Regions from separate parts of the Nocardioides sp. NPDC054178 genome, predicted to be linked through region 1. Evidence: riboswitches for the same ligand, from Rfam matches in the RefSeq annotation. Region 1 holds a riboswitch; the other holds the start of a gene.
What was found. A riboswitch is a leader RNA that binds a small molecule or an ion and turns the genes downstream of it on or off. The one in region 1 is predicted to bind cobalamin.

Region 1 (3,396 bases):
GGTGGCCTCGAGCTTCGGGTAGAGGTCGGAGACCTCGCGCCCGACGAGCCGCTGGACGATCTCGTCCTCGGTGACCGCCGAGATGGGGTCGGTGGAGATGTAGGCGCCGTCGCGCATCACCGTGATGGTGTCGCAGAGCGCGAAGACCTCGTCGAAGCGGTGGGAGATGAAGACCACGGCGCAGCCCTGGTCGCGCAGCGTGCGCGCCACGCTCATCAGCCGCTCGACCTCGTTGCCCGAGAGGGCGGCGGTCGGCTCGTCCATGATCAGGACCTTGGCGTCCAGCGAGAGCGCCTTGGCGATCTCGATGAGCTGCTGGTCGGCGATCGAGAGGCCCTCGGTCGGACGGTCGGGCTCGATCGGGACGCCGAGCCTGGCGAAGAGCTCGACGACCTCGGTGCGCATCGCGGCGCGGTCGATCCTGCCCCAGCGGTTGGTCGGCTGGCGTCCCATGAAGATGTTCTCGGTGACCGAGAGGTCGGGGAAGAGGGTGGGCTCCTGGTAGATGACCGCGACCCCGGCCTGCTTGGCGTCGGCGGTGTTGCGGAAGTCGACCTGCTCCCCGGCGAGCAGGTAGTCGCCGGCGTCGCGGCGATAGAGCCCGGCGACGATCTTGACCAGGGTCGACTTCCCGGCTCCGTTCTCGCCCACGAGCGCGTGGATGGATCCGGCCTCGACCCGGAGGCTTCCGGACCGGAGGGCGCGTACGGGGCCGAACGACTTGGCCACGTCCCGCAGCTCCAGTGCGGCGGGTGTGTCCGGCATGGGCAACTCCTCGAATTGAAAGGTTTCAAGCCTGGTTTACGCTAGTGATGGCAATCACATACGTCAACACTCTGAGGCCGCTAATTTGAGCGAGATCCGGACTTTGTCCTCTGACCGCTTCGCCGCCCGCCCACGCCCAGGCGGGAATCCCGCCGCGTCAGACGGCGTTCAGGGCCCCATGCACGCACTCTGGGTATGGGCACATCCGCACGCGTCATCACTCAACGGACGGCTGCGCGAGGTCGGCGTGAACGCGCTCCGCGCGGCCGGCTGGAGCGTCGACGAGATCGACCTCTATCGAGAAGGTTTCAATCCACTTCTGGTGGAGCAGGGCGAGGCCGACGTACGCCGCCACCAGGAGCGGCTGCGGGAGGCCGAGTTGCTGGTCGTGCAGTTCCCGCTGTGGTGGTATTCGGTGCCGGCCATCCTCAAGGGCTGGATCGACCGGGTCTTCGAGTCGGGGTTCGCCTTCGACGTACCGGACCCGGAGACCGGCAAGCCGCTCAAGTACGGCAAGGGCGGCCTGGTCGGCAAGCGCGCACTGACCGTGGTCACCGCCGGTGACCGGGCCGCGACCCTGGGTCCGCGCGGGATCAGCGGAGACATCGAGGACGTCCTGTGGCCGCTGCTGCACGGCACGTTCTGGTACACCGGGATGGACCCGCTCCGCCCGCACCTGATCACCGACACCGACACCATCGACGCCCAGGTCATGGCGCGGATCGAGGCCGACCTGAGCGTACGTCTCGAGGGTGTGATGACGGAGCCGCGGATCGGCTACCGGCCGATGGCCGAGGAGCACTACGACCACACGATCCGGCTCCACGACTCGGTCGCGCCCGGGGAGGACGGGCTGAGCGCCCATCGCGAGGGCTGAGGTCGTGGCCTGCCGGGGCGGGGTCGCCTGCTACGGTCGTGTGGCCAGCCGCTCGGGACCCGGTCCCGGCACGGGAACCCGGTGAGAGTCCGGGACTGACGCGCAGCGGTGTGGGTGACGGACGGGACACTGTGCCACTGGGCCCTCGGGTCTGGGAAGGCGTCTCGCGCCGGTCGATCCCGAGTCCGAAGACCTGCTGGCCCTGCAGCAGACCGCTGCCGGTCAGCACGGGCGACGCGCACCAGCCCGCGACCCGCTCGAGGACCGACGTGCACCCCTCCCGCACCATCCGACCGACCCTGGCCCGTACGTTCACCGCGAGCACCATCCTGGTGCTCGGCTCCGCGCTGGCCGGCTGCGCCACCGACCAGCGCTCCGGCGCACCGCAGGCGGCCGCAGACGCGGCCGGCTTTCCGCTCACCCTGACCAACTGCGGCCGTGAGCTGACCCTCGAGGCGCCGCCCGAGCGCGTCGTCTCGCTCAACCAGGGCACCACCGAGATCCTGCTCTCGCTCGGCCTCGCCGACTCGATGGCCGGCACCGCGAGCTGGACCGACCCGGTGCTCGACACGCTCGCCGCCGACAACGAGGACGTGCCCCGGCTCGCCGAGAACGCGCCGTCCTACGAGCGCGTCCTGGAGGCCGAGCCCGACTTCGTGACGGCCTCCTTCGCCAGCACGCTGGGTGAGGGCGGGGTGACCACGCCCGAGGACCTGGAGAAGCTCGGCGTGGGCTCCTACCTCTCCCCCGCCGAGTGCCTCAAGGACAACGAGGGCGACGACGACGGCACCCGCCACGATACCCTCGAGATCGACACGATCCTCCAGGAGATCACCGACCTGGCGCGGATCTTCGGCGTCCCCGAGCGCGGCGAGGAGCTCGTCGCCGACCTGTCTCGGCGCCTGGAGGCCGCCGAGAGCCAGGCGCCCGAAGGCGAGGTGAGCGCGATGTACTGGTTCGCCAACTCCGAGTCTCCCTACCTGGCCGGCTGCTGCGGCGGCCCGGGGATCATCGGCCGCACCCTCGGCATCGAGAACGTCTTCGACGACACCACCGACGAGTGGCCGCAGATCAACTGGGAGACCGTCGCCGAGCGCAACCCCGACGTCATCGTCCTCGGCGACCTGACCCGCAAGAGCCAGACCGCCGAGACCGCCCGCGCCAAGATCGACTACCTGAGGAGCAACCCGGTCACCGCCCGGATGGACGCGGTCCGCAACGGCCGCTTCGTGACCCTCTCCGGTGCCGAGCTCAACCCCTCCATCCGCACCGTCTACGCGGTGGAGAGCACCGCCGACCAGCTCGCCGACCTCGGCCTCCGCTGATGTCGGTACGCCCCGAGCCGAGGCGTCACCCCCGTCGGCCGAAGCGTCACCCCGGTCGGCCGAATTGGCAGGGCGGTGACGCCTCGGGCGACGTAGGTGACGCTTCGGCCGACCTGGGTGACGGCTCGGCCGACCTGAGTGACGGCTCGGCCGATGTACGTGACGGCTCGACCGACCTGGGTGACGCCTCGCCCGACCTGGGTGACGGCTCGACCGACCTAGGTGACGGCTCGGCCGACCTAGGTGACGGCTCGACCGACCTAGGTGACGGCTCGACCGACGTAGGCGACGGCTCGACCGACGCGGGTGACGGCTCGGCGATCAGGATCACCGGCCTCCTGCTGGTCCTGGCTCCGCTGCTCGTGCTGGCGTCCGTCGCCGGGGCGATCACCGTCGGACCCTCGGACCTGGGGGTCGGCGACGTCTACG
Region 2 (3,396 bases), 260 kb from region 1:
CGGCCCAGCGCGACCATCTCGCCCACGAGCAGCTCGGCGGAGGCGACCTCCTCCTGGGGGACGTACGCCACTCGGCGGGCGCGTTCGCGCGAGCTGATCCGGGCGGTCTCCCGCAGGTCGCCGGAGTCGTCGTCGAGGTAGGCGTGCCCGGCACTCGGTCGCAGCACCCCGGCGAGGATCCGCAGCAGGGTCGACTTGCCCACACCGTTCACACCCACGATCCCGAGGCGGGTGCCGACGGGCACGTCCAGGTCGACGTCGCGAAGCACGTCGCGCTCGCCCAGCCTCGCGGCGACCCCACGCAGCCGCAGCGCCGGCCGGGGCGCGGGGCCACTCATCGGTCGCTGCCGAAGCGGTAGCCGCCGCGGCCCAGCAGCAGCAGGAAGAGCGGCGCCCCGACGACGCCGGTGACCACCCCCAACGGGATCTCCTGCGGGCGCGCCACCAGCCGGGCGAGCACGTCGACCCACAGCAGGAACACCCCACCGCCCAGGGCCGCGACCGGGAGCACCACCCGGTGGCGCGCGCCCACCAGCAGCCGGGCCGCGTGCGGCACGATCAGCCCGACGAACCCGATCCCACCGCTGACCGCGACCAGGACCCCGACGAGCACCGCCAGGGCGACGAAGAGCGTCGTCCGCAGCGCCGCGACGTTCACGCCGAGCGCGGCGGCGGTCTCGGGGCCGGCGGCGAGCGCGTCCAGCCAGCGGTGCAGGGCCAGCATCCCGAGACCGAGGCCGAGGCTGAGGACCGCCGGCAGCCACAGCTTCTCCCAGCTGGCTCCGCCGACGCTGCCGAGCATCCAGAACATCACCGAGTCCGCGGCGCGCGGGTCATCGCTCATGAACACCAGGAACGAGGCGATGGCGGAGAGCCCGGAGGAGAGCACGACGCCGGAGAGCACCAACCGGATCGGGGTCAGCCCGCCCTGCGCGGTGGCCACCAGCCAGACCAGCATGGCCGAGCCGACCGCCCCGACCAGGGCGCCGCCGGAGACGGCGTAGGCGCCGAGGCCGGCCAGCGCGCCGGTGGTGATGGCGGCCGTCGCCCCCACCGAGGCGCCGGAGCTGATCCCGAGCAGGAACGGGTCGGCGAGCGGGTTGCGGACCAGGGTCTGCATGCCGGCGCCGGCGACGGCCAGGCCCGCCCCGACCGCGAGCGCCATCAGCGCCCTCGGCACGCGCAGCTCCCACACGATCACGTCCCATCTCCCCGGCGGCTCACCCCGGAGCCGGTCGAGAACGGTCGCGACGACCTCGCCGACAGGGATGCGCTCGGAGCCGAAGGCCACGGACACCACGGCGCTGAGCGCCGAGGCGAGCAGCAGTCCCACGACCAGCGGCACGAACGGCACCCGTCGCCTCCCGGCTCCGGTGGTGCGTGGAATCAGGGTGGGGGTCTCACGGCTCGGCGTCAGCACGCAGGTCGGCCTCTCAGGTCCTCTGGACCCTGGTCGCGAGGGCCGTGACGAACAGCTGAGCCGACAGGTTTTCGGACTCGGGTTCAACCGGCGACGCTGCCTTCCCAGGGAGTCGGTCCCCAGTGGCTGTCTAGCGTCGCCGTCGCCCTCACCGCTGCGCGCCAGTCCCGGATTCACACCGGAGTTCCCTGGCATCCATCAGGATGCGTTCGACTCGGCGCCGAGGCTAGCACGGGTCGCCGAGCCGGTGACGGGGATGTTCCGCACGACACGGCGAAGCACTAGATCTAGGAAGTTGCATTGGTGTAATTCCCGCATATAGTGGTCCTCGCAGCTGGTTCTCCCTCCTCGGCGACGAGGTGGGAGAGGCAAGAGGGAACCCGGTGCGAGTCCGGGACTGCCCCGCAGCGGTGAGTGGGAACGACCGCCGTCACGAAGCACTGGGAGCAAGCCGGCTCCTGGGAAGCGACGGCCACTAGGACCGAGCACGATGACGCCCACGAGTCCGAAGACCTGCCAGTGCCCACCTCATGGTGGGGTCCGCGACCTCGAGGGAAGGTCAGGGGATCGAGCGCGTACGACGCCGTCCTCTCCTGCCCCGGCACGGATGCACGAGACATCCGAGCGAGCCGCGGGGGCGCGGGAGAAGGGCTGATGAGTTGATCGACACCGAGGGTCTACCGATCCGCACCGAGAAGTCGGCGTACGTCTTCGACTATCCGATGGCCGAGGACCTGGCCAAGAAGCAGCGCAGCATCTTCTGGACCGCCGAGGAGATCCCGGTCGAGAACGACAAGCAGGACTTCCTGGTCAACATGACCGACGCCGAGCAGGCCGCGGTCAAGACCACGCTGAAGCTGTTCACCATCTACGAGCTGATCCTCGGCGGCGAGGTGTGGGGCGACCGGCTCTTCCACGCGTTCCCGCGGCCCGAGATCCAGATGATGACCAACGCCTTCTCGTTCGCCGAGCTGAACATGCACGCGCCGTTCTACGCGAAGCTCAACAAGACGCTGATGATCGACACCGAGGAGTTCTACGACTCCTACAAGAACGACCCGGTGCTGGCCGAGCGGATCGCCTTCGTGTGGGACGCCATCGCCGACGAGGACCTGCTCTACGCGCTGAGCGTCTTCACGCTGATGGAGAACTGCGTCCTCTACTCCAACTTCGCCTTCCTCAAGCACTTCCAGTCCGGCGGGAAGAACCTGCTGCAGAACGTGATCAGCGGCATCAACTTCTCCGCCCGCGACGAGAACCTGCACGCCACCGGCGGCGCCTGGCTGTTCAACACCACCCTGGAGGAGTACGCCGCGACCGTCCCGGCCGACAAGTTCGAGGCCGAGCGCGACGACCTGTTCGCCCGCGTCCGCGACGTGGCCGAGCACCTCTACGCGCACGAGGCTCGGATCGTGGAGATGCTCTTCGCCGACGGGCCGATCGCCGGCATCGACCAGGCCGACCTGGAGGCGTTCGTGAAGTCGCGGGTCGACATGACGCTGGAGAACATGCGGATGGAGCCGCTGTTCGGCGTCGAGGCCAACCCGATCGCCGAGTGGTTCTACAACGGCATCAACGGCACCCAGTTCCACGACTTCTTCCAGGTCACCGGCAACGAATACAACCGCAACATCGGCGAGACGGAGTTCAGCTTCTAATGGATGACAGCCTGACGAGCAGCAACAGCTGGGAGGCGCTCTCCGCCGAGCGCAAGGCACTGCAGGACGAGGGCACCGTGCCTGCCTTCATGACCACCGCGGGCTACGCGATGTTCAAGGCGAAGTACACCGTCGCGGACCAGAGCGTCCGCGAGCGCTACGAGACCATCGCCAGGACGGCCGGTGAGCTGGCCGACGAGATGTACGCCCGCGAGGACGGCGTCTCCTGGACCGAGCGGTTCTTCGAGGCGATCTGGAACGGCTGGCTCTCCCCCTCGACGCCGGTGCTGTCCAACCTCGGCACCGACAGGGGCCTGC

Region 2: another riboswitch for cobalamin. It lies ahead of ACZ6WN_RS22690 (FecCD family ABC transporter permease); the one in region 1 lies ahead of ACZ6WN_RS23950 (ABC transporter substrate-binding protein).

The regions. Positions count from the first base shown of each region.
Region 1 covers NZ_JBVJKY010000007.1:303,275-306,670, reverse strand. Annotated here, with positions in the region: gene ACZ6WN_RS23960 (sugar ABC transporter ATP-binding protein) at 1-765, opposite strand, end outside; gene ACZ6WN_RS23955 (NAD(P)H-dependent oxidoreductase) at 944-1,642, shown strand; cobalamin riboswitch at 1,671-1,857, shown strand; gene ACZ6WN_RS23950 (ABC transporter substrate-binding protein) at 1,912-2,967, shown strand; gene ACZ6WN_RS23945 (FecCD family ABC transporter permease) at 2,967-3,396, shown strand, end outside.
Region 2 covers NZ_JBVJKY010000007.1:41,642-45,037, reverse strand. Annotated here, with positions in the region: gene ACZ6WN_RS22695 (ABC transporter ATP-binding protein) at 1-338, opposite strand, end outside; gene ACZ6WN_RS22690 (FecCD family ABC transporter permease) at 335-1,354, opposite strand; cobalamin riboswitch at 1,466-1,649, opposite strand; cobalamin riboswitch at 1,738-1,955, shown strand; gene ACZ6WN_RS22685 (ribonucleotide-diphosphate reductase subunit beta) at 2,080-3,078, shown strand; gene ACZ6WN_RS22680 (ribonucleotide reductase N-terminal alpha domain-containing protein) at 3,078-3,396, shown strand, end outside.